Regions from separate parts of the Nonomuraea sp. C10 genome, predicted to be linked through region 1. Evidence: riboswitches for the same ligand, from Rfam matches in the RefSeq annotation. Region 1 holds a riboswitch; the other holds the start of a gene.

Region 1 (15,597 bases):
GTGCGGCCGTCCGGCATGGACAAGGGGCACGCGCTCGGCGCGTTCCTGACCGAGCGCTCCGCCAGGTCGGTGCTCTTCGTGGGCGACGACCTCGGCGACCTGGCCGCCTTCGACGCGGTCCGCTCGTCGGGCCTGCCCGGCGTGACCGTGTGCAGCGGCTCCACCGAGGTCACGGCGCTGGCCGAGCGGGCCGACATCGTCGTCGACGGCCCCGAGGGCGTGGTGGCGCTGCTCCGCGAGTTGACGTCCGCTTTCAGCCGATAGTGACCAGTTTGCAAGTGGGCACCCCTATGGTCCGGGCATGAGCAAGAAGCACCTCGCCGCCGTGGCCGTGGCCGCGGCGGCGGTCCTCGTGGCCCCCGCCTCCGCGGCCGCCGCCTCCACGACAGCCGCCTCGACCACCGCCGGCCCCGCCCAGGAACTGAAGCTGCGCAAGGGCCTGACCCTCTACATCCCGCTCAAGTGGGTGGTCCACCGGGTCGGCGCCGACCGGATCAAGGTGGTCACCGGACCCTGCGCCAACCCCAGGGGTGGCTTCTTCGCTCCCGGCTGCAAGAGCTTCTGGATCCTCGGCCCGAAGGCGATCAGGACGGGCGCCGAGGGCTTCGGCCCGTACGACGCCGGCAGGGGCGGCTACTACCCCGCCTCCGACGTGCAGAAGTGCCCGAAGAACGGCATGCTCCTGCGCGGCGAGCGGGTCGGCGCGCACAAGAAGGGCCTGCGCCAGGTCGGCCCCGGGCACAAGGCCCACTACCACGAGTTCACCACCCGCTGCCGCACCGGCAACGGGAAGAAGACCAGCGTCAGCTTCACCACCCGCGAGTGGTATCTGCCGAAGTCGCAGATCCTCGTGGTCGACGAGTGGAGCACCGGGAACCTCGCCGACACCCTGAAGTACGCCGACTGGAAGTGATCTAGGCGAGCGCGTCGAGCTGGGCGGCCAGCCACTTCTGCGGGGGCAGCGCGGTGGCGGCCGCCTCCAGCCGCTCCCTGCGGCGGGCGCGCTCCGCCTCCGGCATCACCAGCGCCGCGTGCAGCGCGGCGGCGGTGCCGCTGATGTCGTACGGGTTGACCACCAGCGCGTGCGCGCCCAGCTCCGCGCACGCGCCCGCCTCCCGCGACAGCACCAGCGCGCAGCGCGGCGACAGGATCGGGCCCTCCTTGGCCACCAGGTTCATGCCGTCGCGGATCGGGTTGACCAGCAGCACGTCGGCCAGCCGGTAGGCGGCCAGGGAGCGCGGGTAGTCGTCGTTGACGTTGAGGATCAGGGGGTTCCAGTCCTCGGTCGCGTACTCGTCCTCAATCTCCTGCGCGCAGCGCTGCACCGCCGCGGTGTATTCGCGGTATTCGGGCAGGTCGTGGCGGCTCGGGTAGGCGAAGGCCAGGTGGACGACGCGGCCGTGCCACTCGGGGTGGGCGTCGAGGAACTCCTTGTAGGCGAGCAGTCCGCGCACGATGTTCTTCGACAGCTCGGTGCGGTCGATGCGCACGATCAGCTTGCGGTCGCCGACCTCCTCCCTGATGGCCGCCATGTGCGACTCGACGTCGGGCTCGGCGGCGCGGGTCCACAGCGCCTTGCCGTCGACGCCCAGCGCGTGCACGCCGACGCGGGTGGTGCGGCCCTCGTACGTGATCGTCGCGGCCCGCTGGTCGACCTCGGCGCCCAGCACGGTCTCGCAGCAGTCCATGAACGCGCCCGCCCAGCGGCGGGTGAGGAACCCGGCGTGGTCGGCGCCCAGGACGCCCTCCAGCACCTCTCGCGCCACCTCGTCGGGCAGCAGCGAGAAGTATTCGGGCGGGGCCCACGGCGTGTGGCTGAAGTGCGCGATGCGCAGGTCGGGCCGCTCGGCGCGGAGCATCGCCGGGGTCAGCGTCAGGTGGTAGTCCTGCACCATCACCCGGGCGCCGTGAGCGGCTCCCTCCGCCAGCGCGAGCGCGAAGGCGCCGTTGTAGTCGCGGTAGGACTCCCAGTCGCGCCGGAACCGGGTGCCGAAGTGGGGCGCGTTCGGGATGTCGTAGAGCAGGTGGTTGACGAACCACAGCGTGGAGTTGGCCACGGAGTTGTAGGCCCGGTGGAAGGTGGCGGGCGCGATGTCGAGCATGCGCAGCGGGCCCGTCTCGTAGCCGGCGTGGTCGAGCCGGCCGCCGGGGGCCTGGCGGACGGCGCTGCGGTCGCCGTCGGACAGAGCCGCGCACACCCACAGCACGCCCTCGTCCCTGGCCACGCCGGACAGCCCGGAGACGAGACCGCCGCCGCCGCGTCTCATGGTGAGGACGCCGTCGTCGGACACGGTGAACGACACAGGGCCTCTGTTCGAGGCGAGCAGGACGCTGTTCATTTACGCTCCCTCCGACCATAGGATCCCAGCTATGGCGCTAGATGAGCACACCGAGGAACTCGCCCATGCCGCAGCCAGAGGCGATCATCGCTCACTCGGCGAGCTCCTGCGACGGATCGAGCCCGACGTGCTGCGGCACTGCGCTCGTATCCTGCCGTATCACCATGACGCCGAGGAGGCGGCCCAGGACACCCTGCTCGCGGTGGCGCGCAACATCGCCAGGTTCGAGGGGCGGGCCAGGTTCAGCACCTGGCTCCACATCGTGACCGCCAACTGCGCGCGCACCACGTACCGCTCGCTGAAGCGCAGGTCGGCGGAGCAGAGCTCCGACGAGCTGCTGACGCAGAAGCCCGACGTGCGGCGGGTCAGCGTGATCGCGGGCTCGCGGCTCGACCTGCTCGACGCGATGGAGGCGCTGGAGGCCGACAAGCCCGACCTGGCGCAGGCGCTGGTGCTGCGCGACATCGTGCAGCTCGACTACAGCGAGGTGGCCGAGCAGCTCAAGATCCCGCTCGGCACCGCCAAGTCGCGCATCCACCAGGCGCGCAAGTACGTGCAGGGTGTGCTGGGCGACGACTACCGGTGAGATCGTTCATCTCGGAAAGTGAGACGACTGTCCATGTCACGTGGTTGATTGGGTAGAGTCCGAGTCAGCAGCACCACACAACTGAACATTGCTCATCCAGAGGGGTGGAGGGACCGGCCCTGCGAAGCCCCGGCAACCCTCCCGGCTTGTGACTCGCGACCTGGCGAGGCCGACCGGGACAGGGTGCCAATTCCGGTCCGCGGTCAGGGTGGCCGCGGACGAAGATGAGGGAAGGCCTCGCTTCATGTCGCTCGACTTCGGTCCCGCCACTGCTCTCTCCTGCCGCGAGTGCGGCGCCCGCTATCCGCTCGGCCCCAACTTCGCCTGCGTCGAGTGTTTCGGGCCGCTGGAGGCGGCCTACGACTTCGGCGACGTCAAGAGGTCCGACATCGAGTCGGGCCCGGCCAGCATCTGGCGCTACCGTTCCCTGCTGCCGGTGCCCGCCGACGTCGCGAGCAAGCCCAACATGAACCCCGGCTGGACGCCGCTCGTCAAGGCGGGCAACCTGGGCCGGGCGCTCGGTCTCAAGTCCCTGTACGTGAAGGACGACTCGGGCAACCCCACCCACTCCTTCAAGGACCGGGTGGTGGCCATCGCCGTCGAGGCGGCCCGCAACTTCGGCTTCCACACGCTCTCCTGCTCCTCGACCGGAAACCTGGCCGGGGCCGTGACGGCCGCCGCCGCCAGGGCGGGCCTGGACGCGTGCGTGTTCATCCCCGCCGGGCTGGAGCAGGCCAAGATCGCCATGGCCCGCGTCTTCGGCGGCAGGCTCATCGGCATCGAGGGCACCTACGACGAGGTCAACCGGTTCTGCTCGGAGCTGATCGGGGACCCGATGGGCGACAAGTGGGGATTCGTCAACGTCAACCTGCGGCCCTACTACGCCGAGGGCTCCAAGACGCTCGCGTACGAGATCGCCGAGCAGCTCGGCTGGCGGCTGCCTGAGCAGATCGTCATCCCGATCGCGTCCGGCTCCCAGCTCACCAAGATCGACAAGGGCTTCAAGGAGCTGATCCGGCTCGGGCTGGTCGACGACACGCCCTACAAGGTCTTCGGGGCGCAGGCGCTCGGCTGCTCGCCGGTGTCGGCCGCCTACAAGGCCGGGCACGACGTGGTCCAGCCGGTCAAGCCCGACACCATCGCCAAGTCGCTGGCCATCGGCAACCCCGCCGACGGCCCTTACGTGCTCGACATCGCCCGGCGCACGGGCGGCGCCGTCGAGGACGTGACGGACGCCGAGATCGTGGCCGCCATCAAGCTGCTGGCCTCCACCGAGGGCATCTTCGCCGAGACGGCGGGCGGCGTCACGGTGGGCGTGCTGAAGAAGCTCGTCGAGACCGGGCAGCTCGACCCGGAGGCCGAGACCGTGGTGCTCAACACCGGCGACGGGCTCAAGACGCTCGACGCCGTCGCGGCCGACGCGCAGCCCACGGCCGTGATCCGGCCCTCCCTCGACGCGTTCCGCGCGACTGTCTGACAATCAGGAAAGGCGAGACCATAACATGAGCGTTTCTGTGCGGATTCCTACCATCCTGCGCACGTACACCGGGGGCAACGCGGAAGTGAGTGGGGAGGGCGCGACTCTCCGTGACGTCCTGGCCAAGCTCGATTCCGACTACCCGGGGATCGGCGCCCGCATTCTGGATGAATCGGGCAAGATTCGGCGTTTTGTTAACGTCTACGTGGGGGAAGAGGACGTCCGATTCGCCCAGGGTCTGGACACTCCGGCCCCTGAGGGCACGCAGATCTCCATCATCCCGGCCGTCGCGGGCGGCTGAGCCCCCCGCTCGGCGGAGCGATCGTCTGGAAGGCGCCCCATGTGGGCGCCTTCTCCCTTTTGTGGGAAATTCAACCTTGAACTACTCAGCTAGGGGTGAAATAAGGCTTTTGCGGATTGACTCTGTTGCCGACCGCCATGCCACAGGTATGGTCGAGTGCGATCGTCAGACGATATCCCCATAAGTCATGGCGATTGTGGGTCTCGCAGACGAATGGGCGAGATCCCTGAGCCCAGTAAGAGGAGTCGGAAGTGGCGCAGGGCACCGTCAAGTGGTTCAACGCGGACAAGGGCTACGGCTTCATCGCGGTAGACGGTGGTAAGGATGTATTCGTCCATTACTCGGCAATCATGATGGACGGGTATCGCTCTCTCGAACAGGGACAACGGGTCGAGTTCGAGATCACGCAGGGCCAGAAGGGGCCGCAGGCGGAATCCGTCCGCGCTGTCGCCTAGCTGGTGCGACCGGCAGCTCGCACGCCAGCGCAGTGCGTGTGACTGCCACCTCACATTGGGGTACGGCGGGCCGCCCGGGGCCCGCCGTACGGACACCTTCGACGGCGATCTGTTGACCTGGCCAGGTGTGGAGTCAGCTTGCACTCGACGGGGTAGAGTGCTAAACAGTCGTTGGCACTCTATGTTGATGAGTGCCAACGGGGATCGAGACGATGGGGCCTGCCGAACGGAGATGTGGGCCCACATGCCGTCGCGGGCGTCGGCTCGATCTCACCAGGACACCCTGCATCTGGGAGGTCTCGCCTAATGGCAGCCAAGATGATCGCGTTTGACGAGGACGCCCGGCGCGGTCTCGAGCGCGGGATGAACCAGCTCGCCGACGCGGTGAAGGTCACGCTGGGCCCGAAGGGCCGCAACGTCGTGCTGGAGAAGAAGTGGGGCGCCCCCACGATCACCAACGACGGTGTCTCGATCGCCAAGGAGATCGAGCTCGAGGACCCGTGGGAGAAGATCGGCGCCGAGCTGGTCAAGGAAGTCGCCAAGAAGACCGACGACGTCGCGGGCGACGGCACCACCACCGCTACCGTGCTCGCCCAGGCGCTCGTACGTGAGGGCCTGCGCAACGTCGCTGCCGGCGCCAACCCGATGGCCCTGAAGAAGGGCATCGAGGCGGCCGTGGAGCGCGTCAGCGAGGAGCTCTCCAAGCTGGCCAAGGACGTGGAGACCAAGGAGCAGATCGCCTCCACCGCCTCCATCTCCGCCGCCGACCCCGAGATCGGCTCGCTCATCGCCGAGGCGATGGACAAGGTCGGCAAGGAAGGCGTCATCACCGTCGAGGAGAGCAACACCTTCGGTCTGGAGCTGGAGCTCACCGAGGGCATGCGCTTCGACAAGGGCATGACGTCGATGTACTTCGTCACGGACTCCGACCGCATGGAGGCCGTGCTCGAGGACCCGTACATCCTGATCGTCAACTCGAAGATCTCGGCCAACAAGGACCTGCTGCCGCTGCTCGACAAGGTCGTGCAGTCCGGCAAGCCGCTCCTCATCATCGCCGAGGACATCGAGGGTGAGGCCCTGGCCACCCTGGTGGTCAACAAGATCCGCGGCCTCTTCCGCTCGGTCGCCGTCAAGGCCCCGGGCTTCGGCGACCGCCGCAAGGCCATGCTCGCCGACATCGCCATCCTCACCGGCGGCCAGGTCATCGCCGAGGAGGTCGGTCTCAAGCTGGAGAACGCCACCCTCGACCTGCTGGGCCGCGCCCGCAAGGTCGTGGTGACCAAGGACGAGACCACGATCGTCGACGGCGCCGGTGACGCCGACGCGATCGCCGGCCGGGTCAACGAGATCCGCGCCGAGATCGACCGCACCGACTCCGACTACGACCGGGAGAAGCTCCAGGAGCGCCTGGCCAAGCTGGCCGGCGGCGTGGCCGTCATCAAGGCCGGCGCCGCCACCGAGGTCGAGCTGAAGGAGCGCAAGCACCGCATCGAGGACGCCGTGCGCAACGCCAAGGCGGCCGTCGAGGAGGGCATCGTCCCCGGCGGTGGCGTGGCGCTGCTGCAGGCCGGCGCCAAGGCGTTCGACAAGCTGGAGCTGCCGGGCGACGAGGCCACGGGTGCGGCCATCGTGCGCAAGGCGCTGGAGGAGCCGCTCAAGCAGATCGCGGTCAACGCCGGCCTTGAGGGTGGCGTCGTGGTCGAGCGCGTCCGCAACCTCACCCCGGGTGAGGGCCTCAACGCGGCCAGCGGCGACTACGTCAACATGTTCGAGGCGGGCATCATCGACCCGGCCAAGGTGACGCGTTCGGCGCTGCAGAACGCCGCCTCGATCGCGGCGCTGTTCCTGACCACCGAGGCTGTCATCGCCGAGAAGCCGGAGAAGACCCCGGCCGCTCCCGCCGGCATGCCCGGCGGCGGTGACATGGACTTCTGATCGAGGGTTCTCGACCCGAGGTTCTCGCGAGCGGCCCGCGCCGGTGTTTCCGGTTCGGGCCGCTTCGCTTTTCCGACCGCCCTTATCGGCGGTTTTTCGGGTGCCGCCACTATCTGTAGAGAGCCGATAACGTTCTGATATACCTGGGCCGGCAGAAAACGATTAAAGGGACTTGACCCATCGCGACCACTGCGGTTGGGGCGCATAACCGGCGGCGGTCCAGGCGTGGTGGGCGAGCGTGTTGTCATGAAGGACCATCGCGTCGGCCCGGAACGCGCCGAAGGCGGCGAAACGCGTCTCGGCGGCGGCCAGCAGGGCGGTGGCGATGCCCTGGCGACGGTGAGCCGGATGGACGGCCAGGCGATAGAGATGGGCGCGCCACCCGTCCCAGCCCGCGATCAGCGTGCCGGCCAGCGCGCCGTCCAGCTCGGCCAGGAGCAGCGCCTGCGGGTCCCGCTCGACCAGCGCCCGCACCTTGCCGGCCGAGTCGTGACGGTCGGTGCCCTCGGCGGCGTGCAGCCAGAACTCCAGGACAGGTCCGACGTCCGCCAGGCCCCCCGGACGGATCGTTAGATCGCTCATGGGGGGAAGCTACCAATCCACCCGGATCCCCCGTATGGATCACGAGGTCTGCCAAAACGCGGCACCGCCCCCCGGAGGAGGCGGTGCGCTCGCGTGGTCAGATCCCGAAGTGCGGGACGATGTGGCCGCGCGCCAGGGTGTTGGCGGTGATGTTGAAGCCCACTACGGCCGGGCTGGTGTCGGTGTCGAGGCCGAGGGTGTCGACGCCGAGCGCGTGCACGGTGAACACGTAGCGGTGCGGGTCGCCGGGAGGCGGCGCGGCGCCGCCGTAGTCCTTGGAGCCGTAGTCGCTGCGGGCGTGCTTTGCGCCCTGCGGGAGACCCTTGAACTCGGGCGCGGTGCCGGCGCCCGTGGGCAGCTCGGTGACCGACGCCGGGATGTCGAACAGCACCCAGTGCCAGAAACCGCTGCCCGTGGGCGCGTCCGGGTCGAAACAGGTCACCGCGTAGCTGCGCGTCTCCGCCGGGGCGCCCGACCAGCGGAGGCTGGGGGAGAGGTTCTGGCCCGTCATGCCCCAGTCGTTGAAGACGTGGAGGTCGCTCAGCCTCTCCCCGTCCGTCATGTCGTCGCTGTGGACCGTGAGCGAGGGGACCGACGGCAGGTATTCGTGTGGCAGCGGTGCTGGCACGGCATCCTCCTTGGGTGAGAGCTCCTTGACGTCATCCTAGAAGTGATCCCCTACCCCGCCACCGTCCCTGTCACGGGGCGAGCTGGGGCGGCAGGGGCTTGCGGTGGAGGACCGTGAGCGAGGTGACGGCACGGGTGAGCACCACGTAGAGGCGGGCCAGGCCGCGGGGCTCGGCGTCGACGATGTCGGCCGGCTCCATCACGATGACGTGGTCGTACTCCAGGCCCTTGGCGAGCGTCGCCGGCACCACCAGGAGGCGGTGCTCCTGGGTGGAGTCGGGGTCGAGGACGGCGTGCGCGACGCCCGACAGCGACCCGGAGACGGCGGAGACGGCGGCGTCGGGGACGATGACGCCGATCGAGCCCTCGCGGGCCAGCGCGTCGCGGACCGCCTCGTGGAGGTCGCCGGCCGGCCGGATCGAGAGGGACCCGGCGCCGGGACGCAGGGACCGGGGCGGGGCGAGCCCGGGGGCGATCGACGGCAGCAGGCGGGCGGCGTAGTCGAGGACCTCGCGCGGCACGCGGAAGCCCAGCGTCAGCTCGGTGACCTCGCCGTCCTGCCCGAGATGCGTCAGGACCGACCGCCACGACGTGGTGGACCAGGGGGTGGTGCCCTGGGCCAGGTCGCCGAGCACGGTGGCGGAGCCGTTGCGGCAGCGGCGGCCGAGCGCCCGCAGTTGCATCTCCGACAGGTCCTGCGTCTCGTCCACGACGAGGTGGCCGAGCGAGGGCGTGCGCTCGATCAGGTCGCGCAGCTCGTCGAGGAGAGCCGCGTCGGCGGCGCTCCACTTGGCGGACTTCCATCCCCGGTACGGTTTCCGCCAGAGCAGCAGCTGCCGCTCCTCGGGCGACAGGTCGGACCTGGCGGCCCTGGCGAGGAACTCCTCGTCCGCCAGCAGCCGGTAGAGCACCTGCTCGGGCACCAGCTTCGGCCACACGGCGTCGACCAGCTGCTTGACCGGCCTGGACCGGGCCACCGCGTCCTGCACCCGGTCGTCGGGTGACTCGCCGCGCTGCTCCATCCGTACGAGCACGAGGTGCGCGAGCCGCTGGGCGAGGGCGGCGCGGCCGGGACCGTAGCGGGTGGTGCCGCGCAGCGAGGCGACGATCTCGCGCACCTCGTGGTCGGCCACCCGGAAGCGGTAGGCGCCCTTGGAGTAGACCAGGCCCTCTTCAGGCTTGACGATGTGGAGCCACAGGGCCCGCTTCAGCACGGCCGCCATCCGGGCGTCGCCCTTGACCGCGCCCACCGCGGGGTCCTCGGGGGCCGCGTGGTCGCCCAGCAGGCCGGCGACCGTGGTCTGGTCGACCTTGACCTCGCCCAGCGCGGGCAGCACCGAGGAGATGTAGGAGAGGAAGGCGCGGTTCGGCCCGACGATCATCACGCCCGCCCTGGCGAGCCGCTCGCGGTGGGTGAACAGCAGGTAGGCGGCCCGGTGGAGGCCGACCGCCGTCTTCCCGGTGCCCGGCGCGCCCTGCACGCAGACCGTACGGGTGAGCGCGGCGCGGACGATCTCGTCCTGGTCGGGCTGGATGGTGGCCACGATGTCGCGCATCGGGCCGGTGCGGGGGCGCTCGATCTCCTCGGTCAGGATGCGCGACGGGCCGATCTCGGTGCCCTGGTCGAGCCGTTCGTCCTCGTACGCGGTGAGCGCGCCGCCGTGGTAGCCGAACCGGCGCCGCAGCGTGACGTCCATCGGGTCGGCGGGGCTGGCCTGGTAGAAGGCGCGCGACACGGGGGCGCGCCAGTCGATGACCAGGGGACGGCTGTCGCCGTCGTGCACGTGGCGGCGGCCGACGTGGATCGTGGTGGGCAGGTCGTCGGCGGCCGAGCGGTCGAGCCGGCCGAAGAACAGCGGGGTGTCGGGGTGATCGGCCAGGGCGGCCACGCGCTGGTCGAGCAGCGACTGCAGGATCTGCTGCGACACCCAGTCGCCGGCCGCGTCGGCCGACAGCGACTGCGCGTGCGCGCGCATGGCCGCCAGCGCGGCCCTGGACTCGGCCAGATGGGCCTGCTCGGCGGCGAGGACGTCCGTGGGCAGGTCCGGGGGTATGTCGGGGGCCAGTTGGTCTGTGGGCATGCGAAAGTGCCTCCCGGCGCTCGGAGGTGGGTAACAAGGCAGCGAATCCGCCAGTTTAATGCGGCTGTCGGGGTGGCTTCAAAACATTTAGCCGTCGCCGGGGAGGGGTAAGAAGTCCGGCGTGGCGCGTGTGCGACTCGGCTTCTCCCCGATCCTTCCCACGATCGCGAGCTTCCTGCTGGCCACCCTCTGGGGGCTGTCGGTCTTCGCGGGCTGGGGGCTGGAGGCGTTCTGCGGCGGGTCGTCGCCGTCCTGCGTCCAGCGGCTCGCCGTGTTCTCCTCGGTCTCCGGGCTGTTCGCCGCGGTGGCCGCCTGCCTGACGGTGGCGGCCTGGGCGCTGCCGGCGGCGCGGCAGGACGAGCGGACGTTCACCCGGTTCATGGGGCTGAGCGTGGCCTCGTGGATCGCCGCGGAAGGGCTGCTGTTCCTCGGCGGGCTGCTGGCGAAGTGAACACTCCTCGCAAACGGCGGACATATAACGAAATGCCGCAAAATCCGGGCATACCAGGTGGCATTGCCGGATCATCGGGTATGTCGCAGCCGGATTCGGTTGCGGTGGTGTGAGGACGCAGTGAGGGGGGTGGTTCGATTGTCGACGACCCGCGGAGTCTCTTGGACGTGAGACCGGGATGCCTGGCCGCTCGATGAGCGGCCGGGCTCACACCCCGCCCAGCACGTCGTCGGCGTCGATGATCGAGTAGGCGTAACCCTGTTCGGCCAGGAACCGCTGCCGGTGCGCGGCGAACTCCTGGTCGACCGTGTCGCGGCTGACCACGGTGTAGAAGCGCGCCCCGCCGCCGTCGGCCTTGGGCCGCAGGACCCTGCCGAGCCGCTGCGCCTCCTCCTGCCGGGACCCGAACGTGCCGGACACCTGGATCGCCACGCTCGCCTCGGGCAGGTCGATGGAGAAGTTGGCGACCTTGGACACCACCAGGACCTGGATCTCCTTGTCGCGGAAGGCCTGGTAGAGCCGCTCGCGCTCCTTGATCCGGGTCTCCCCCTTGATCACCGGCGCGTTCAGGTGTTCGCCCAGCTCGTCGAGCTGGTCGATGTACTGGCCGATCACCAGCACCTGGTCACCCAGGTGACGGCGTACGAGCGCCTCGGTGACCTGGGTCTTGGACGGCGTGGTGGCGCAGAAGCGGTAGCGCTCCTCCGACTCGGCCATCGCGTACGCCAGCCGCTCCTCGTCGGTGAGCGTCACCCGCACCTCGACGCAGTCGGCCGGGGCGATCCAGCCCTGGTTCTCCATCTCCTTCCAGGGCGCGTCGTAGCGCTTGGGGCCGATCAGCGAGAACACGTCGCCCTCGCGGCCGTCCTCGCGCACCAGCGTCGCGGTCAGGCCGACGCGCCTGCGGGCCTGGAGGTCGGCCGTCATCCGGAAGATCGGCGCGGGCAGCAGGTGGACCTCGTCGTAGACGATGAGGCCCCAGTCGCGCGCGTCGAACAGCTCCAGGTGGCTGTAGACGCCCTTCCGCCTGGTGGTCATCACCTGGTAGGTGGCGATGGTGACCGGACGGATCTCCTTCTTGCTGCCGGAGTATTCGCCGATCTCGTCCTCGGTCAGCGAGGTGCGCTTGAGCAGCTCCTGCTTCCACTGGTGGGCGCTGACCGTGTTGGTGACCAGGATCAGCGTCGTCGCCTGGGCGTGCGCCATCGCGGCCGCGCCGACGATGGTCTTGCCGGCGCCGCAGGGCAGCACGATCACGCCGGATCCGCCGTGCCAGAAGGAGTCGGCCGCCTCCTGCTGGTAGGGCCGGAGCGTCCAGCTCTCCTGGACCAGCTCGACCCGGTGGTGCTCGCCGTCGACGTAACCGGCCAGGTCCTCGGCCGGCCAGCCCAGCTTGAGCAGCGCCTGCTTGATGTTGCCGCGGTCGCTCGGGTGGACGGCCACGGTGTCGTCGCCGACGCGCTCGCCCAGCATCGGCTGGATCTTCCTGGCGCGCAGCACCTCTTCGAGCACGGCCCGGTCGGTGGAGGTCAGCGTCAGCCCGTGGACCGGGTGCTTCTCCAGCCTGAGCCGGCCGTAGCGGGCCATGGTCTCGGCGACGTCGACGAGCAGGGCGTGCGGCACCGGGTAGCGGCTGTAGCCGATCAGGGCGTCGACGACCTGCTCGGCGTCGTGCCCGGCGGCGCGGGCGTTCCACAGCGCCAGTGGCGTGACCCGGTAGGTGTGCACGTGTTCGGGCGCGCGCTCGAGCTCGGCGAACGGGGCGATGGCCTTGCGGCACTCGTCGGCCCTCTCGTGGTCGACCTCGAGCAGCAGCGTCTTGTCTGATTGGACGATGAGCGGGCCGTCGTTCACAGCCATCCCTTCAAACGGTTGACGCCTATCCAACACGCGCGACGGCCCAAACAGTCCCCCGGACGGGGAAATCAGTCGTCGAAGTGGCCGTTGACGCCCAGGTAGAAGAACAGGACGGCCATCATCAGGAAGCCGGCCACCAGCACCACCCAGCTCGCGACGGTGAGCGTGCGGGCCTTCTCGGGCGCCGTGCCGGAACGCAGGGACAGGCCGGCCAGGACGGCGCCGACGACGCCGAAGACGTTGCAGCAGGAGACGACGCTGAAGAGGTTGAGCGCGAGCGCGACGATGCCGCTGACGTTGGGCTCGCCGCGGGCGTGCTGCGGGGGCGGCGGGTAGCCGCCGTAACCGTAGGACGGGGGCGGCTGCTCCCCGTAGGGGGCGCCGTAGCGCTGGTACGGGTAATCGTCCTCGCTCATGCCACCTCCTGACGGGTCAAGAAATATCACGGATCGGGCAAGATCCTGACTCGGTCGCCGATCCTGCTAACCGGCGAACCGCGCGCGCAGCGCCTTGCGGTCGAGTTTGAGCACGCTGGTGACCGGGATCGAGTCGACGAACGTGACCTCGCGGGGATACCTGACGCGGCCCACGCGCTCCCTCGCCCAGGCGATCAGCTCCTCGGCGGCGACCTCCGCGCCGGCCGCGAGCTGCACGAACGCGACGACCTCCTCGCCCAGCCGGTCGTCGGGGCGGCCGACCACGCCCGACATGACCACGCCGGGGTGCTGGTTCAGCACGTCCTCCACGTCGCGGGGGAACACGTTGAACCCGCCCCTGATGATCAGGTCCTTCTTCCTGTCGACCACGTACAGGTAGCCGTCGTCGTCGAGGCAGCCGACGTCGCCGGTGCGCAGCTCGCCGCCGACCAGCGCGGTGCCCTCGGGGTCGGGCTCGTGCTCGCCCCAGTAGCCCAGCATCAGCGACTCGCCGGACACGCAGATCTCACCCACGTCGCCCTGCTCCACCGGCTCGCCGGACGAGTCGCGGATCGTGATCGTGTAGCCGGGCAGCGGCAGGCCCACGCTGCCGGCCTTGCGCCGTCCCGGCGGGTTGAACGTGGTCACCGCGCTGGTCTCGGTCAGCCCGTAACCCTCCAGGATCGTCACGCCGGGCATCCGCCGTTCGAACTCCGTCAGCACCTCCTTGCCCAGCGGGGCCGCGCCGCAGGTGAGGAAGGCCAGGTCGGGCAGCGGGTGCGACTCCAGCGGCTCGGCCAGCAGCATCTGCAGCATGGCCGGCACGACGGTGCCGTACTGGACGCGCTGCTCGGCCGCGAGCCGGAGGAACGCCCCGGGGTCGAACCAGCGCATCAGCACGGCCTGGGGCGGCTCGACGGCGTGCATCCCGGCCACGGTGACGATCAGGCCGTACGCGTGCGAGAGCGGCACCGGGACGATCGCCCGGTTGATCCCCTCCTGGTGGGACAGCTCGTAGGAGGCCTTCGCGACCTGCCACAGGCCCGCGTGGCTGAGCATGACGCCCTTGGCCCTGCCGGTGGTGCCCCCGGTGTACATCAGCGCGGCCAGGTCGCCGGGGTCACGCGCCACCGGGCCGTGCTCGGCGGCCCGCTCCAGCTCGGCGGTGTCCACGTAGACCGGCACGTCCACCCCGGCCGCCCGCACCGTGCCGGCCAGCTCCGGCGAGGTGACCACGGCGGCGGCGCCGCTGTCGAGCAGGATGTGGCGCAGCTCGGCGGCGCCCACCAGGAACACCACCGGCGTCACCACGGCGCCCGCAGCCCACAGCGCCTGGCAGACGAGCGGCACCTCGGGGGAGGTGGCCATCATCACGACCACGCGGTCGCCGGGCCGGATGCCGGCCTCGACGAAGCCGCCGCAGACGCGCCGGGCCCGCTCGGCGAGGCGGTGGCTGCGGTGCCAGACCCCTTCGTAGAACATCGCGTCGTAGTCGTCGAACCTGCTCCATGACTGCTCGGCCAGACTGCTCAGCGTGTGCTCGGTCACATGCCCTAACTTCCGCCGACTCGCGGCACGCAGTCAACCCCGCTCAGACGCCGGACACGCCGGTGATGCGGTGCAGGGCGAAGCGGTGGACGGCGGCCCTGGTCTCGTCGTAGGCGGTCAGGTAGCCGCCCTCCATCCGGGCCGGCTCCAGGATGCGGGAGGTGGCGTTGCCCTGCGAGTCGGTGTAGCCGATCCACACCCGCATCCCCTGCCTGATCGCGTCCTGCAGCTTCGAGATCGTGGCCGTCGCGGGGGTGCGGGGCACCTGGCCGCCCGGGGCGTCGACCGGCTCGCGCCGGGACAGGTGGGCCGCGTCGCCCGCGCGCAGCGCCCGCACGGCCGCCGCCGCCACGCCCGGTTCGGGCTCGCCGGTCGGCGCCACCTGGCGGACCGGGGCGGGGCCCTCGGTGCGCCTGCTGTCGAGCTGGGAGATGATCACGTCGCCGTCGAGCGACTCGGGGACCGGCGCGTACCCCATCGCCCGCAGCGAGTCGACCAGCACCGCGCGCGACGAGCGCGAGGCGATGACCGTCGGCGCCAGCCTGCGCAGGCGCAGCGCCGCCGACCGCCGGTCGGCGGTGATCTGGTCGAGCAGCGCCGGGTCGTCGCAGCGGACGTAGGCGCTGGCGGTGCCGACGCGGATCCGGCCGTGCCGCCGCGCCACGTCGGAGACGAGGTACGACAGCGCCTGCGGGACAGGCGTGGCGGAGTGGCGCTCCAGCATGGCCAGCAGCTCCTCGGCGGCCTGGCCCGCGTCGAGCGCGCGCCGCACCGAGCTCTCGCTGAACCGGTAGACGGTGGCGCCCCCTTTGGACTCCACGTCGGCGGCGAGCGTCATCCAGCGGTTGAGCTCGCTGGTCAGCGGGCCGGGCGCGACCGCCGTCAGGTCGGCCTGCAGCAGCACGTGGTCGACCGGCTCGGGCAGCAGCGGGGCCAGCACCG
Region 2 (15,597 bases), 610 kb from region 1:
CCGTACGGGCACGCCGGTGCGGACGCCGGGCTCGACCACGACGGCGGTGACGTCGCCGTAGTAGCGGCGGCACATCTCGCGCATCTCGTTGAGCACGCTGGGCACGGTCGAGCAGATCGCGATGCCGCCGATGTCGGCGCCCTTCAGCAGGGGTGACTGGCCGAGCAGGCCCTGCAGGACGACCGCGATCTCGTCGGCGGTGCGGCGGGCGTCGGTGGCCAGCCGCCAGTGCTCGATGACGTCCTCGCCCTCGAAGAGCCCGAGCACCGTGTGCGTGTTGCCGACGTCGATCGTGAGCAGCATGTGTTACCCCCGTAGATCCAGTGCGACGTCCAGGGCCGGCGCCGAGTGGGTAAGGGCGCCTACCGCAAGGTAGTCCACGCCAGTCTCCGCCACGTCACGGGCCGATTCCAAGGTCAATCCCCCGCTGGCTTCGAGCGCAACCGCCTTGTTGGCGCGATTTTTCACAATTTGGACGGCCTGGGTGGTTTGTTCCACGGTGAAGTTGTCCAGCAGGATCAGGTCCGCCCCCTCGGCCAGCGCCTCCTCCAGCTCCGCGAGGCTGTCGACCTCGACCTCGATCGGCAGGTCCGGATACCGTTCGCGCACCGCGCGGAACGCCGGCGCCACCCCTCCGGCGGCCACCACGTGGTTGTCCTTGATCAGGGCCGCGTCGGACAGCGACATCCGGTGGTTGACGCCGCCGCCGCACCGCACCGCGTACTTCTCCAGCGCCCGCAGCCCCGGCAGCGTCTTGCGGCTGTCGCGCACCCGAGCCCGGGTGCCGCCGATCGCCTCGGCCCACCGGCCGGTGAGCGTGGCGATGCCGGACAGGTGGGTGACGAGGTTCAGCGCCGTGCGCTCGGCCGTCAGCAGGGCCCTGGTCGGGCCCTCCACCGTCATCAGCACCTCGCCGCGGCGGACGCGCTCGCCGTCCTCGGTCTTCCTCTCGGTACGGGTCGCGCCCAGCCGCAGGAACACCGCCTCGGCGAGGGCGAGGCCGGCCACGACGCCGTCGGCGCGGGCCACCATGTCGCCGGACGAGAGCTGGCCGGCCGGGATCGTGGCGATGCTGGTGACGTCGCCGGCCGCCGACAGGTCCTCGGCCAGCGCCCGGTCGATCACCGTGTCGGCGTCGGCGGGGTCGAGCCCGGCGTCGGCCAGCTCCCGGGCCAGCCGCGGCGGCATGGCGTCGCCGTGCGGGGTGTAGGTCATCTGCAGGCCCTCCTCGGTCAGGGTCACGTCCAGGTGGCCGAGCCACTCGTGGTCGTCGCGCTCGGGGCGGTCCTCCCGCCAGTGGGAGCCGCGCGTCTCCAGCCGCGCCGCGGCCGTGCCCGCGAGCACGGTGGCGACGGTGAGCAGATTGGTGGTCTCCCACGACTCGGTACACGGCGGCACCTCGACGGGCGTCCAGCGGGCGTCGCGCAGCGCCCTGGCCGTGGCCGTCAGGGATCCGCGGTTGCGCAGCACGCCGGCGCCGGCGCTCATGTGGTGCTGGATCCGGCCGCGCGCCCGCGGGTCGATCAGCCCGGCCGGGGCGGCGGACTGCTCCGGCCCGCCCGGCCGGGGCCGGGAGCGGTGCACGTCCTCGGCGATCCGCTCGGCGAACACCAGCCCTTCGAGCAGCGAGTTGGAGGCCAGCCGGTTGGCGCCGTGCACGCCGGTGCAGGCGACCTCGCCGCACGCGTACAGGCCCTCGATGGACGTGCGGCCGTACAGGTCCGTACGGACGCCGCCGCTGGCGTAGTGGGCGGCCGGGGAGACCGGGATGAGCTGGGTGACCGGGTCGATGCCGTGGGCGCGGCAGACGGCCTCGATGGTGGGGAACCTGGTCCGCCACTTGTCCGGCCCGAAGTGGCGGCCGTCGAGGAAGACGTGGTCGCGCCCGGTCTCCCGCATCACCCGCATGATCGCCTTGGCCACCACGTCGCGCGGCGCCAGGTCGGCCAGTTCGTGGACGCCGGTCATGAACCTGTCGCCCTCGTGGTCGACCAGGAACGCGCCCTCTCCCCTGACCGCCTCGGAGATCAGCGGCTGCTGCCCGGTCGAGTCCTCGCCCAGCCACAGCACGGTCGGGTGGAACTGGACGAACTCCAGGTCGCGCACCACCGCGCCGGCCCGCAGCGCCAGCGCCACCCCGTCGCCCGTGGACACGACCGGGTTGGTGGTGGCCGCGTAGACCTGGCCCATGCCGCCGGTGGCGAGCACGACCGCGCGGGCCCGCACCGCGCCCACGCCGTCGCGCGCGCCCTCGCCCATGACGTGCAGGGTGACGCCGGTGGCCCGGCCCGCGGCGTCCTTCAGCAGATCGAGGACGAGCGCGTGCTCGATCACCTCGATGCCGCTCGCGCGTACCGCCTCGACCAGCGCCCGCTGCACCTCGGCGCCGGTGGCGTCGCCGCCCGCGTGCACGATGCGGTCGCGCCGGTGACCGCCCTCGCGGGTGAGCTGGAGCCGGCCGTCGGGGGTGCGGTCGAAGCGGGCGCCGCGGTCCATCAGCCGCCGCAGCGCTCCCGGTCCCTCGGTGACCAGCGTGCGCACGGCCCGCGTGTCGCACAGCCCGACCCCGGCCAGCAGCGTGTCGTTGAGGTGCTCGTCCGGGCTGTCGCCGGGGTCGAGGACGGCGGCTATGCCGCCCTGCGCCCATCGGGTGGAGCCGGAGGAGAGCACGTCCTTGGTGACGACCAGGACCCGCTCGGCCGGGGCCAGCTCGGCGTGGCGCAGCGCCACGGTGAGCCCGGCGATCCCGGATCCGACGACGACCAGGTCGGCCTCGGCGGTCCAGCCCGGATCGGGCGCCGCCAGCCGCAGGGGGATCGCCGGTGCACTCATGGGCCCTCCTCAATCGGGGCTATTTCGTCAATATGACGATAATGCCTGACCGAGTATGCGCGCGCCCCGGGGGCCGCTACCGGCCCAGCCGCACCACCATGTTGTCGATCAGCCTGGTCGCGCCGACCTTCGCGGCCACCGCGAGAACCGCTTCTCCCTCGTACGGGTCGGAGACCTCCGTGAAGGTGGCCGGATCCACCAGCACCAGGTAGTCGAGCTCCAGCTCCGGCGGGGCCTCGGCGAGCACCTTCGAGGCCGCGGCGCGGACCCGGGCCGGGGTCGGCTCCCCCGCTCCGGCGCGCAGGGCGCGCGACAGCGCCAGCGCCACCCGGCGCTCGCCGGCCGACAGGTAGCGGTTGCGGCTCGACAGGGCCAGGCCGTCGGGCTCCCTGACGGTCGGCGCGCCGACGACCTCCACGGGCACGTCCAGGTCGGCGACCATGCGGCGGATCATGGACAGCTGCTGGGCGTCCTTCTGCCCGAACACCGCGACGTCCGGCCGCACCAGGTTGAACAGCTTGAGCACCACGGTCAGCATGCCGTCGAAGTGGCCCGGCCTGGAGGCGCCCTCGACGATCCGCCCCATCTCGCCCGCGCACACGCTCACCTGGCGGTCGGGGAGGTACATGTCGCCCGCCGCCGGGGCGAACACCACGTCCACGCCCTCCTCGCGGCACGCCGCCAGGTCGGCGTCGAAGGTGCGCGGGTAGCGGGAGTAGTCTTCCCCGGGCCCGAACTGCAGCGGGTTGACGAAGACGCTGACGACGACGTGGTCGGCGCGGTCGCGGGCCAGCCTGATGAGCGAGCGGTGCCCTTCGTGCAGGGCTCCCATGGTGGGGACGAGGGCGAGGGTGCCGCCACCGCGGGCCTTGATCAGATCGGTGCGGTTCCTGGCGAGGATGAGGTCCATGCGCTGCCTCCGAGAACGGATCCATGCCCGTCGCGGGTCACGGTCAGGTCCATATGTTGCCACCCAGCGCGTCGAGGAGCCGCTCCGCCTCCTCCGGTTTCAGCAGCCCGGCCGCCAGCGCCCGGTCGGCCGTGAGCCTGGCCAGCGCCACGTAGGCGTCGGCCGCCTCGGGGGCGGCCAGGATCAGCGCGTCGACGTGCTTGCGCACGGTGCCGGCGTCGCCGCGCACGACCGGCCCGGTCAGGGCCGACAGGCCGAGCCTGAGCACGTTGTCGAGCGCGGCGCCGAGCAGCGGCCCGAGCATCCGGCCCGGGTGGTCGACGCCGATGCGGCCGAGCAGTTCCTCCGACTCGGCGATGAGCGTCACCATGTGGTTGGAGGCGTTGGCCAGGGCCGCGTGGTAGAGCGGGCGGTCGGCGTCGGCGATCCAGACCGGCTCCCCGCCCATCTCGATGACCAGGGCCTCGGCGATCGGCCGCAGCGGCTCGGGGGCGGTGACGCCGAAGGAGCAGCCGGTGATGCGGTTGAGGTCGTCGTCGCGGCCGGTGAAGGTCATCACCGGGTGCAGCGCCAGCGGCAGCGCGCCCTTGCGGGCGGCCGGGTCGAGCACGGACAGCCCGTACGCGCCGCTGCAGTGGACGAGGATCTTGCCGTGCAGGTCGGCGCCGGTGGCGGCCAGGCCGCCCACGAGGTCGGGCAGCGCGTCGTCGGGCACGGTGAGCAGGATGAGCTGGGCCGCCGCCACCACCTGGTCGGGCCGCACCGGCTCGACCCCGAGCCTGGCCGCGGCCCATCGCTGGGAGGCGTCGGAGACGCCGCTCGCGGCGACGACGCGATGGCCGGCCTGCGCCAGCGCGGAGCCGAGCGCGGAGCCGACCTTGCCCGCTCCCAGCACGCCGACGGCCAGGCGGGCCGGGCGATCGGCTGCCTCCATGACGTCACACCCCCCGTCGACCTGATGGCACTGCCGACCAGGGTAACCGGCGCACCGGCAAGAAGAGATGACCGGGGTTTTGCTGCATGTTGCGTTACCGACAAAAGGGACAAGGGCAGGTGAACCGGTGCACCCCCTGTCGGATGAGATGAGGAGAGGGGTTCACCGCTGGGAGCGGGCGCCGAGTCCAACGAGACCCGACGCCCGCACTGTGTCAGGGGCCTCTTGGGCGGTGCGCATGGCCGCCACGCCGACTGGCGGTCATGGCGGGGCCCGGATCCGGTCCGGGCCCCGTGTCCATCGTGAGATAGTCCAGACATGTGGCTCACCTGGCGCGCCGCCACTCAGCGCGCGCTGTACGGCGAGGGCGGCTTCTACCTTCGCGAACGCCCGTCCGGCCACTTCCGCACCTCGGTCGTCGCGTCACCGGCGTTCGCCGAGGCGGTGCTGGCCCTGCTGCGCGAGGTCGACGCCGAGCTCGGCGCCCCCGCCGGGATCGACCTCGTCGACGTCGGCGCGGGCGAAGGCGTGCTGGTCCGCCACGTGCTGGCCATGGCCGGCCGCGGGCTGCGGGCCAGGCTGCGGGTCACGGCCGTCGACCTGTCCCCCCGGCCGGACGATCTTCCCGAGGAGATCGGGTGGTCCGCCCGGATCCCCTCCGGCGTGCGCGGCCTGGTGATCGCGAACGAGTGGCTCGACAACGTCCCGCTGGACGTCGCCGAGCAGACCGCCGACGGGCCGCGGCTGGTCCTGGTCGACACCGAGACCGGCGAGGAGCGGCTGGGCGGCGAGCCGCCGGCGGCCGATCTGGAGTGGCTGAAACGGTGGTGGCCGCTGTCGTGCGTCGGCACGAGAGCCGAGATCGGCCGCACCCGCGACGCGGCCTGGGCGGCGGTCCTGGCGCGGCTCGACCAGGGGCGGGCCGTCGCCGTCGATTATGCACACCCTGTGGATAACCGGCCGCGCTGCGGCACGCTCACCGGATATCGCGACGGCGCGGTCGTTTCCCCGATCCCCGACGGGACCTGCGACATCACCGCGCACGTCGCGCTCGACGCGTGCGCCGAGGCCGGGCGGCGGGCGGGCGCGATATCCACAGCCTTGTCCACACAGCGTGCCGCGCTGCGCGAGCTGGGCGTCACCGGCGCCCGCCCCTCCCTCGACCTGGCCCGAACCGATCCTCCGGGCTATCTCCGGGCGCTCGCCCGGGCCTCCGAGGAGGCCGAGCTGATCGATCCGGCGGGCCTGGGCGGGTTCGGCTGGCTCTGCCAGCGCCGGTGACCCGGCGTCAGCGCGTTCTCAGCTCCAGGCCCTGCAGCCCCCGGATGATGTAGCCCGGCTTCCACTCCGGCTCCCTGACAAGCTCCAGCGCCGGCGCCCGGTCGAGCAGCGCGCCGAACGACTCGACCATCTCGATCCTGGCCAGCGGCGCGCCCAGGCAGTAGTGGATGCCCAGGCCGAACGAGATGTGCGGGTTGTCCTTGCGGCCCGCGTCGAACCGGTCGGGGTCGTCGAACACCTCGGGGTCGCGGTTGGCCGAGCCGAACAGCAGCGCCACCTCGGCCCCGCGCGGGATCCGCACGCCGCCGACCTCGATGTCCTCCAGGACCCAGCGCTCGAACATCTGCGCCGGGGTGTCCCAGCGCAGCACCTCCTCGATCGCCGTGGGCAGCAGCGAGCGGTCCGCGCGCAGCCGGGCCAGCTCGTCCGGGTTCCTGAACAGCGCCCACCAGCCGTTGCCGGTGGCGTTCACGGTGGCCTCGTGACCGGCGTTGAGCAGCAGCACGCAGGTGCCGATCAGCTCGTCCTCGGTCAGCTCGGGGATCCCCGCCAGCGCGCTGATCAGGTCGTCGCCCGGCTTCCCCGCCCGCTCGCGGGCCAGCCCTCTGAGGTACTCGGCGAACTCGTCCGCCGCCCTGACCGCGGTGTGCTGCATCTCCTCGCTCGGGTTGAGCTCGTACATCAGGCAGATGTCCGAGGACCAGGGCCGCAGCAGGTGACGGTCCCGCTCGGGGATGCCCAGCATCTCCGCGATGACCGTCACCGGCAGCGGCTCGGCGACCTCCGCGATCAGATCTCCGCCGCCCTTCTCCACGTACGCGTCCACGAGCCCTTCAGCGATGGCCCGCACGCGCGGCCGCAGCGACTCGACCATGCGCGGGGTGAACGCCTTGGACACCAGGCGGCGCAGCCGGGTGTGCACCGGCGGCTCGACGTCGAGCATGCCGGCGCGGACCACCCGCCAGAACGGCTCCTGGAACTCCGGCTCCGGTGGCCTGCCGAACTCCTCGTCCGTGGCCACGTGCAGATAGGAACGGCCGAGCCTGCGGTCACGCAGCAGCTCGTCCACATCCGCGTGGCGGGCGATCAGCCACTGGTCGGCGGGTTCGAAGTAGCTGACGGGGGCCTCCCGCCTCAGCTCGGCGTAGACGTCGTAGGGATGGGCCACGAAATCCGGATTCCAGGGATCAAAGCGCACTATTGCATAGTAGGAGCTTCCTCCACCTGCTTGTTCTTCCTGCTCCGCACCCGGATGTTGAGCAGCTCGACGACGACCGAGAACGCCATCGCGAAGTAGATGTAGCCCTTCGGGATGTGCTGGTCGAGACCCTCGGCCACGAGCATCACCCCGATCAGCACCAGGAACGCCAGCGCCAGCATCTTGATGCTCGGATGCGCGTCGACGAACCGGCTGATCGGCCCGGAGGCGAACAGCATCACCGCCACCGCCACGACCACGGCCGCGATCATCACCCCGAGTTCGTCGACCATGCCCACGGCGGTGATCACCGAGTCGAGCGAGAACACGATGTCGAGCAGCATGATCTGCACGATGACCGACGTGAACGAGACGACGGCCGCCGACTTGCCGTCCTTGCTGGGCCCGTCCATCGTGTGGCTGATCTCGGTGACGCTCTTGGCCAGCAGGAACAGCCCGCCCAGCAGCAGGATGAGATCTCGTCCCGATATCTCATGACCGAGCACCTCGAACAGCGGCGCGGTGAGCCGGACCACCCACGACAGCGCCAGCAGCAGGAGCAGCCGCATCACCAGCGCCGCGGCCAGGCCCACCACCCGCGCCCGGTCGCGCTGCTCGGGAGGCAGCTTCCCTGCCAGGATGGAGATGAAGATGATGTTGTCGATGCCCAGGACGATCTCCAGGGTCACCAGGGTGAGGAACCCTATCCAGATCTCCGGGTTGGACACCCAGTCAAGCATCGCCGCCTACTTTCGGTGGGGGAACGTACCACCGCCCAACGAGCAGAAGTCCGGAGAAGTTCGCGATCCGGATGAATCATCGGTTATAGTCCGGCACGTAGGTCATGAGTGCCAGCGCCAAGCCCCGGCTCGCTGGCCGGCAACCCTCGCGTCCGCGGCGGGGTGCCCCGGGTGAAGACCTGGTCCGCCACGAAGGGTGGCGGGCAAGCGCGGGCTCCGTGGCTGCTCCTGGGGTCCGATGACGCCCGAGGAGGCATGCCGTGTCCACTTTGACGATCTTCGACGCCGCCCGCACCGCTCCCGAGAAGAACCCGGAGCCCTGTCCGGCGCGTGCGATCCCCGCCGTGCTCGGCGCCGACCTGCGGGTCCCGGTCAAGGGCGGCAGGCTCGCCGGGTACGCCAACCTCGACTACGCCGCCAGCGCCCCCTGTCTGGAGCAGGTCAGCGCCGCCGTCGCCGCCGCGCTCCCGGCCTACTCCAGCGTGCACCGCGGCGCCGGGTACGCCTCCCAGCTCACCACCGCCCGCTACGAGCAGGCCCGCCACACCGTACGGGCCTTCGTCGGCGCCCGCACGGACGACGCGGTGGTCTTCACCCGCAACACCACCGACGCCACCAACCTGCTCGCCCGCTGCCTGCCCGAAGGCACCACCGTGGTCGTCTTCGACACCGAGCACCACGCCTCGCTGCTGCCGTGGCAGCGGGTGGTCCGGCTGGCGCCGCCCGCCTTCCCCGGCGAGGCCGTGCGCGCCGCCGACGACACCCTGGCCGGGATCGACGGACCCAAGCTCCTGGTCGTGACCGCCGCCTCGAACGTCACCGGCGAGCTCTGGCCCGTCGCCGCGCTGGCCCACATCGCGCACCGGCACGGCGCGCGCATCCTGGTGGACGCCGCCCAGCTCGTCCCCCATCGGCCGCTCAACCTGACCGCGCTCGACCTGGACTACGTGGCCTTCTCCGGGCACAAGCTGTACGCGCCGTTCGGGGCGGGGGCGCTGGTCGGCCGCGGTGACTGGCTGGCCGCCGGCGACCCGTACCTGAAGGGCGGCGGCGCGGTGCGCGCCGTCGGCGAGGACGGTGCCGACTGGCACGACGACCCCGAGCCGCGGCACGAGGCGGGCACCCCGAACGTGCTGGGCGCCATCGCGCTGGCCGCCGCCTGCGACGCGCTCACCGCCACCGGCTGGACCCCGCTCGTCCGCGAGGAGGAGCGGCTGCTCGCCCGGCTGCGTGCCGGCCTCGCCGCCATCGACGGGGTACGGGAACTCTCGCTGTGGGGGCCCGGCCACCCGCGCGTCGGCATCGTGTCCTTCACCGTCGACGGCCACCCGGCGCGCGAGGTCGCCGAGACGCTGTCGGCCGAGCACGGGATCGGGGTGCGGGACGGCAAGTTCTGCGCGCACCCTTTCGTCCGCCACCTGCTCGGCACGCAGGACGGCGGCTGCGCGGACGGCACCGCCTCGGCCGTGCGCGCCTCGATCGGCATCGGCACGACCGAAGAGCATGTCGACCGTCTTCTCGCCGCGCTGCGCGACCTGGCCGGTCGCTGAGCGGCCCGCTCAGCGACCGTAACTCCTACGGCTTGCGTGGGTGGGGCCGGGTCGGCTCGTCGCCGAGCAGGCGGTCGACGTCACGCATGTCGCGGTCGTCCAAGCCGCTCGCGCCGCTCCCCTGCGGGGGCACGTCGCGCTGCGGCTCCTCCATCACCGTGGGCCGGGTGGGCGCGTTGTCGAGCCCGCCCGGCACCGGCTCGTAGGCGGGCTCGGTCGCGGCGGCCCGCCTGGAGCGACGCCTGTGCACCGCGTGGATGATCCCGTCGAGGCCGATGCGCCCGCCGCCCAGCGCGATCAGCAGCAGGCAGGCCGCGCCCAGGGCCGCCACCAGCTCCCAGCCGCCCTCCGTGACGAACACCCCGCCGGCCGCGTGCACGAAGAGCAGCGCCCCGATCATGTCGATCAGCAACAGCGCCGCCGAGATCCGGACCGCCAGCCCCAGGATCAGCAGCACCCCGCAGACCACCTCGACGATCGTCGCGAAGGCGGCCGACGCCTGGGGCAGCGGCACGCCCATCTCGGTGAAGCCGGCGCTGATGGCCCCCAGACCCGCTGTCCATTTCTGCAGCCCGTGCGCCACGAAGATGACGCCGATCACCACCCTGGCGATCAGGGCAGCCACATCAAAGATGACCCTCTTCATCGTCTTGTTCCCCCGTTCCAGACAATCCTCCCCCGCCTCGGCCCGGTGATGCGCGTGCTTGCCGTACCTTGACCTCGGACGACGGACCCCGGCACACCCGTTCCTTGACCTGGTATCCGGTGAGAGCATGGGCCGTATGACGGAACGCGTGGTGGGAATCGGCGCAGGGGCGAAGGAACTGGCCACCGAGGACATGATCCTCAACATCGGCCCCCAGCACCCCTCGACGCACGGCGTGCTCCGCCTCCGCCTGACGCTCGACGGCGAACGCATCGCCACCGCCGAGCCGATCGTCGGCTACATGCACCGGGGCGCGGAGAAGCTGTTCGAGGTGCGCGACTACCGGCAGATCATCATGCTGGCCAACCGCCACGACTGGCTGTCGGCGTTCGCCAACGAGCTCGGCGTGGTGCTCGCCGCCGAACGCATGCTCGGCATGGAGCCGCCCGTCCGCGCCGTGTGGGCCCGCACGCTGCTGGCCGAGCTCAACCGGGTGCTCAACCACCTGATGTTCCTCGGCTCCTACCCTCTGGAGATGGGCGCCATGACGCCCATCTTCTACGCCTTCGACGAGCGCGAGCGCATCCAGGCCGTCATGGAGGAGATCTCCGGCGGGCGGATGCACTACATGTTCAACCGCGTCGGCGGCCTGAAGGAGGATCTCCCGTACGGGTGGCTCGACCGGGTGTCACAGACCGTCGCCGAGGTCCGCGCGAAGATCCCCGACATCGAGAACCTCATACTCGACAACGAGATCTTCCTCGCCCGCACCAGAGGCGTCGGCGTGCTCACCCGCGAGCAGATCATGCAGTACGGGGTCAGCGGCCCCATCGCCAGGGCCTCCGGCGTCGACGTCGACCTGCGCCGCGACCAGCCCTACCTCGCCTACCCCGAGCTGCCCGTCAGGGTCGTCACCCGCACCGCCGGCGACTGCCACGCACGCTTCGAGGTGCTGCTGGAGCAGGTCAAGGTCTCGCTCGACCTGGCCGACGCGTGCGTCGACCGGCTCCGCTCACTGCCGCGGGGGCCGATCAACCAGCGGCTGCCCAAGGTGCTCAAGGTGCCGGAGGGCCACACCTACGCCTGGACGGAGAACCCTCTCGGCATCAACGGCTACTACCTGGTCTCCAAGGGCGACAAGACCCCGTGGCGGCTCAAGCTCCGCTCCGCCTCCTACGGCAACATCCAGGTGCTGCGCGAGATGCTGCCCGGCCACCTGGTCTCTGACATGGTGGCCATCCTCGGCTCGATGTTCTTCGTGGTGGGCGACATCGACAAGTGACCGGCTCCTACTCGGGCCGGTCACCCTCGTGGTCCTCGGGGATGCGGCAGGCGTGTTCGAGGAAGAGGGCGGCGCAGACGAGGACCACGCAGGCCAGCAGCGAGCCGCCGGACACGAAGAACTCGCTCCGCGGCGTCACCTTCTCCAGCTCCGTCGCCGTGTGCAGCACGAAGCCGCCGAACAGGCCCGCGAACCCCGCCCCGCCGTATGCGGACGCCTTGGCCAGCGCGACCAGCCGGGCCACCGCGAGCGGCTCCACCGGTTTGGTGCCGGGCCGGCGGGCGATCCTGGCCCGGGTCATCCACCCGGCGTAGGCCTCGCCGACGGCCAGCAGCAGCACCGTCGGGATCGCGGTCCACGGCACCAGCGGCATCTGGGAGTAGAACTGCTGGACGGTCAGCCATGTCAGCAGCGCGACGACGACGAAGACGACGGCCAGCAGGCCGGGACGGGTCGGTCTCAATCGGGCCTCTGCAGCTTCAGGTCCTCACGGAGTCGCGCGCCCCGCTGGTCGAGGCCCGCCAGCAGGTCGGCGACCCGGCCCTTGCCCGGCAGCTCCGCGTCGGGGTCGGCCTGCGCCCACGGCAGCAGCACGAACGCCCGCTCGTGCGCCATGGGGTGCGGCAGCGTCAGCTCCGGGTCGTCGCTGACGATGTCGCCCACCACGATCAGGTCGATGTCGAGCGTGCGCGGCCCCCACCGCTCCTGGCGGACGCGGCCGAAGGCGTCTTCGGTGCTCTGCGCCCGCTCCAGCAGGGTGTGCGGTTCGAGAGTCGTCTCCGCCACCACCACCGCGTTCAGGTAGGGCCGCTGGCCCCCTGGGCCGCCCACCGGATCGGTCTCGTAGACCGGCGAGGCCGCCACGAACTCCAGACCCGGCGCGTCGAACAGCGCGTCCACGGCGCCCTGCAGCGTCTGGAAACGTCTGCCCAGGTTGCTCCCGAGCGCTAGCACGGTCTTCATCGGCGCCTCCGTTGGATCGTCACCACCACGTCGCCGAACGGCAGGGGGATCGGCGCGGCGGGTTTGTGCACGCTCACCTCCACGGACTCGACGAGCTCCCTATCCAGGCAGACCTCCGCCAGCCGCTGGGCGAGCGTCTCGATCAGCGCGACCGGCTCGCCCTCGACCACCTTCACCAGCGCCTGCGCCAGCTCGCCGTAGTCGACGGTCAGGGCCAGGTCGTCGCCCGCGGCCGCGGGCGCGGTGTCGAGGAAGAGCGTGACGTCCACGACGAACTCCTGGCCGAGCTCCCGCTCGGCCGCCAGCACGCCGTGTCTCCCGCGGGCCCGCAGGCCCTTCAGCGCGATCCGGTCAGTGCTCAAGCTCGCCTTCCTCCTCCTCGTCGTCGTCGCTCTGCAGCACCGGCGACCCGTGGTGCATCCACAGCCGCCAGCCCTGAGGGGTGCGGATGTAGACGTTGCTGGCCACCACCTTGCCGGCCGCGAAGCTGGACTCGCCCTCCTCGCCCGCCGTGAGGATGTTCTCCACGCAGGTCAGCACCGCCACGTCGTCGCGGAGCACGGTGGTGTTGACGTCGGTGAGCACGAACTGGATGTAGGTCGTGTTGGCCATGATCAACGCCCACGACCGCAGCACCTCCGACCGGCCCGCCAGGAGGGTCCAGCCCGGGTGGACGCAGCTGACCTTGCCGTCGACGCCGTCCTCGGCCCAGATCTCGGTCATCCGATCGAGGTCGGCGTCTTCTATCGCGGTATAGAACTCCTGGTTGATGGTCTCGATCGCGGCGGTGTCGACGCTCATGTGTCAGCTCCGGCTCTCTTCCATGCTGCTGCCACGCGCACGGCATCGGCATTCGGACCTACGGTGTGCACCCGGACGCACCAGGCGCCGTCACGGGCGGCGAGCGCCGTCACCGCCAGCGTGGCGTCGTCGTTGCGGTCGAACGGGCGCGGCGTGCCGTCGGCGTCGGCGAGCAACCGCCCCAGGAACCTCTTGCGGGACGCCCCGATCAGCAGCGGGTAGCCCAGCTCGGTCAGGCGCGGGATCGCCGCCAGCAGCGCCCAGTTGTGGGTGGCGTTCTTGGCGAAGCCGAGCCCCGGGTCGAGCACGATCTGCTCGCGGGAGACCCCCTCGGCGAGCACCAGCTCCACCCGTTTGGCCAGCTCCTCGCAGACCTCGGTCACGACGTCCTCGTAGACCGCGCGGCTCTGCATGTCTTCGCTCTGGCCGCGCCAGTGCATCACCACGTAGGGCACACCTGCGGCGGCCACCACGCGCGGCATCTGCGGGTCGGCCAGGCCGCCGCTCACGTCGTTGACCAGGACCGCCCCGGCCTCGACCGCGGCCTTGGCCACCTCGGCCCGCATCGTGTCGACGCTGACCTGGACACCCTCCGCGGCCAGCGCGCCGATCACGGGCACCACGCGGGCGAGCTCCTCGTCGAGCGACACCCTGGAGGCGCCCGGCCGGGTGGACTCGCCACCCACGTCGACGATGTCGGCGCCCTGGGCGACCAGCTCGAACCCGTGGCGGATGGCCGCCGCCTCGTCGAACCACAGGCCGCCGTCGGAGAACGAGTCAGGGGTCACGTTGACCACGCCCATGACCAGGCACCGGTCGGCGTCGTCAAGCCCCGGCACTCTCGTCATGTGCCCAAGCCTAGGCGCTCGCTCATACCCGGCGATATCGCGGGTGCCCCGTTGTGGATAACGATCCCTTCGCGCTTGGAACGCGCGCGGATCTCACGCGGCGCCGCCAGCCGTCAGCGCCCCAGGATCAGCGCCATCGCCTCGGCGCGCGTCTTGTCACTGGTACGGAAATCGCCGCGGACGGCCGAGGTGACCGTCTTCGCGCCGGGCTTGCGTACACCACGCATCGTCATGCACAGGTGTTCGGCCTCGACCACCACGATCACGCCGCGCGGCTCCAGCACCCGCATGATGCCGTCGGCGATCTGCGAGGTCATCCGCTCCTGCACCTGCGGCCGGCGCGCGTAGACGTCGACCAGCCTGGCCAGCTTGGACAGGCCGGTGACCTGGCCGTGCTCGTTGGGGATATAGCCGACGTGCGCCAGGCCGTAGAACGGGACGAGGTGGTGCTCGCAGGTCGAGTAGACCTCGATGTCCTTGACCAGGATCATCTCGTCGTGGTCGACGTCGAAGACCTTGTTGAGCACGTCCTCGGGGGTCAGCCCGAGGCCCGAGAACTGCTCCGCGTAGGCGCGGGCCACCCGGGCGGGCGTCTCGAGAAGGCCGTCGCGGTCGGGATCCTCGCCGATGGCGTAGAGGATCTCGCGGACGGCCTTCTCGATCCGTCCGAAATCTACTTCGTGCGCTTTCACGCAGTGTCTCCGGAAGGCAGTGCGCCCTGGTGGCCCTGTCCGAGCGAGCCGTTGCCGTACTGCTCCTTGGGGGTCAGGATGGGCGGCCGGTCGGACGGGAGCCGTTTGCCGTAGCCCGCGTAGGACGGACGGTGCTCTTTGACGACCACCGGAGAGAAGATCTCCAGCACCATGTCGCGGGAGAGGGTCTCCTTCTCCATGAGTTCGAGCACCAGGTTGTCGAGCACGTCGCGGTACTCGACCAGGATGTCCCACGCCTGGTCGTGAGCCGTCTCGATCATCCGGCGGACCTCCTCGTCGATCGTGGAGGCGATCTTCTCGGAGTAGTCGCGCTCGTGGCCCATCTCACGGCCGAGGAACACCTCGGCCTGGCCGCTGCCGAACTTGCGGGCGCCCAGCGCCTCGCTCATGCCGTACTCGGTCACCATGCGGCGGGCGACGGCGGTGGCCTTCTCGATGTCGTTGGAGGCGCCGGTGGTGGGCTCGTGGAAGACGAGCTCCTCCGCCGCGCGGCCGCCCAGCAGCATCGCGAGCTGGTCCATCATCTCCGACCGGGTGGCCAGGAACTTGTCTTCCATCGGCAGCGTCATCGTGTAGCCGAGCGCCCGGCCCCGGGACAAGATCGTGATCTTGTGGACCGGGTCGGAGTTCGGCAGCGCGTGCGCCACCAGCGCGTGACCGCCCTCGTGGTAGGCGATCATCTTCTTTTCCTTGTCGGACATGACGCGGGTCTTGCGCTCAGGCCCGGCCATGACCCGGTCGATCGACTCCTCCAGCATGTCCATCGTGATCAGCTTCTCGTCGGCGCGCGCGGTGAGCAGCGCGGCCTCGTTGATCACGTTGGCCAGGTCGGCACCGGTGAACCCGGGGGTCCGGCGCGCGATGACGTCGAGGTCGACGTCGGGCGCGAACGGCTTGCC

Evidence for each region. Region 1 has a riboswitch for S-adenosylmethionine ahead of thrC (threonine synthase). Riboswitches for the same ligand answer to the same signal wherever they lie in the genome.
Region 2: another riboswitch for S-adenosylmethionine. It lies ahead of FR742_RS35255 (aminotransferase class V-fold PLP-dependent enzyme); the one in region 1 lies ahead of thrC (threonine synthase).

Annotation. Positions count from the first base shown of each region.
Region 1 is NZ_VPFF01000003.1:188,673-204,269, reverse strand. It holds gene otsB (trehalose-phosphatase) at 1-264, shown strand, start outside; gene FR742_RS32410 (hypothetical protein) at 302-913, shown strand; gene FR742_RS32405 (trehalose-6-phosphate synthase) at 915-2,339, opposite strand; gene FR742_RS32400 (RNA polymerase sigma factor) at 2,371-2,925, shown strand; SAM riboswitch class I at 3,015-3,156, shown strand; gene thrC (threonine synthase) at 3,170-4,402, shown strand; gene FR742_RS32390 (MoaD/ThiS family protein) at 4,428-4,703, shown strand; gene FR742_RS32385 (cold-shock protein) at 4,955-5,158, shown strand; gene groL (chaperonin GroEL) at 5,465-7,093, shown strand; gene FR742_RS32375 (GNAT family N-acetyltransferase) at 7,256-7,675, opposite strand; gene FR742_RS32370 (YbhB/YbcL family Raf kinase inhibitor-like protein) at 7,773-8,303, opposite strand; gene FR742_RS32365 (AAA family ATPase) at 8,374-10,383, opposite strand; gene FR742_RS32360 (hypothetical protein) at 10,505-10,834, shown strand; gene FR742_RS32355 (DNA repair helicase XPB) at 11,042-12,694, opposite strand; gene FR742_RS32350 (hypothetical protein) at 12,760-13,107, opposite strand; gene FR742_RS32345 (AMP-binding protein) at 13,174-14,655, opposite strand; gene FR742_RS32340 (helicase C-terminal domain-containing protein) at 14,699-15,597, opposite strand, start outside.
Region 2 is NZ_VPFF01000003.1:800,984-816,580, forward strand. It holds gene FR742_RS35220 (type III pantothenate kinase) at 1-303, opposite strand, end outside; gene FR742_RS35225 (L-aspartate oxidase) at 307-2,832, opposite strand; gene panC (pantoate--beta-alanine ligase) at 2,909-3,742, opposite strand; gene FR742_RS35235 (Rossmann-like and DUF2520 domain-containing protein) at 3,786-4,676, opposite strand; gene FR742_RS35240 (SAM-dependent methyltransferase) at 4,995-5,957, shown strand; gene FR742_RS35245 (cytochrome P450) at 5,965-7,155, opposite strand; gene FR742_RS35250 (TerC family protein) at 7,155-7,895, opposite strand; SAM riboswitch class IV at 7,996-8,111, shown strand; gene FR742_RS35255 (aminotransferase class V-fold PLP-dependent enzyme) at 8,156-9,445, shown strand; gene FR742_RS35260 (DoxX family protein) at 9,471-10,091, opposite strand; gene FR742_RS35265 (NADH-quinone oxidoreductase subunit D) at 10,228-11,373, shown strand; gene FR742_RS35270 (DUF3180 domain-containing protein) at 11,381-11,836, opposite strand; gene folK (2-amino-4-hydroxy-6-hydroxymethyldihydropteridine diphosphokinase) at 11,833-12,336, opposite strand; gene folB (dihydroneopterin aldolase) at 12,333-12,698, opposite strand; gene FR742_RS35285 (nuclear transport factor 2 family protein) at 12,688-13,137, opposite strand; gene folP (dihydropteroate synthase) at 13,134-13,940, opposite strand; gene folE (GTP cyclohydrolase I FolE) at 14,099-14,677, opposite strand; gene ftsH (ATP-dependent zinc metalloprotease FtsH) at 14,674-15,597, opposite strand, start outside.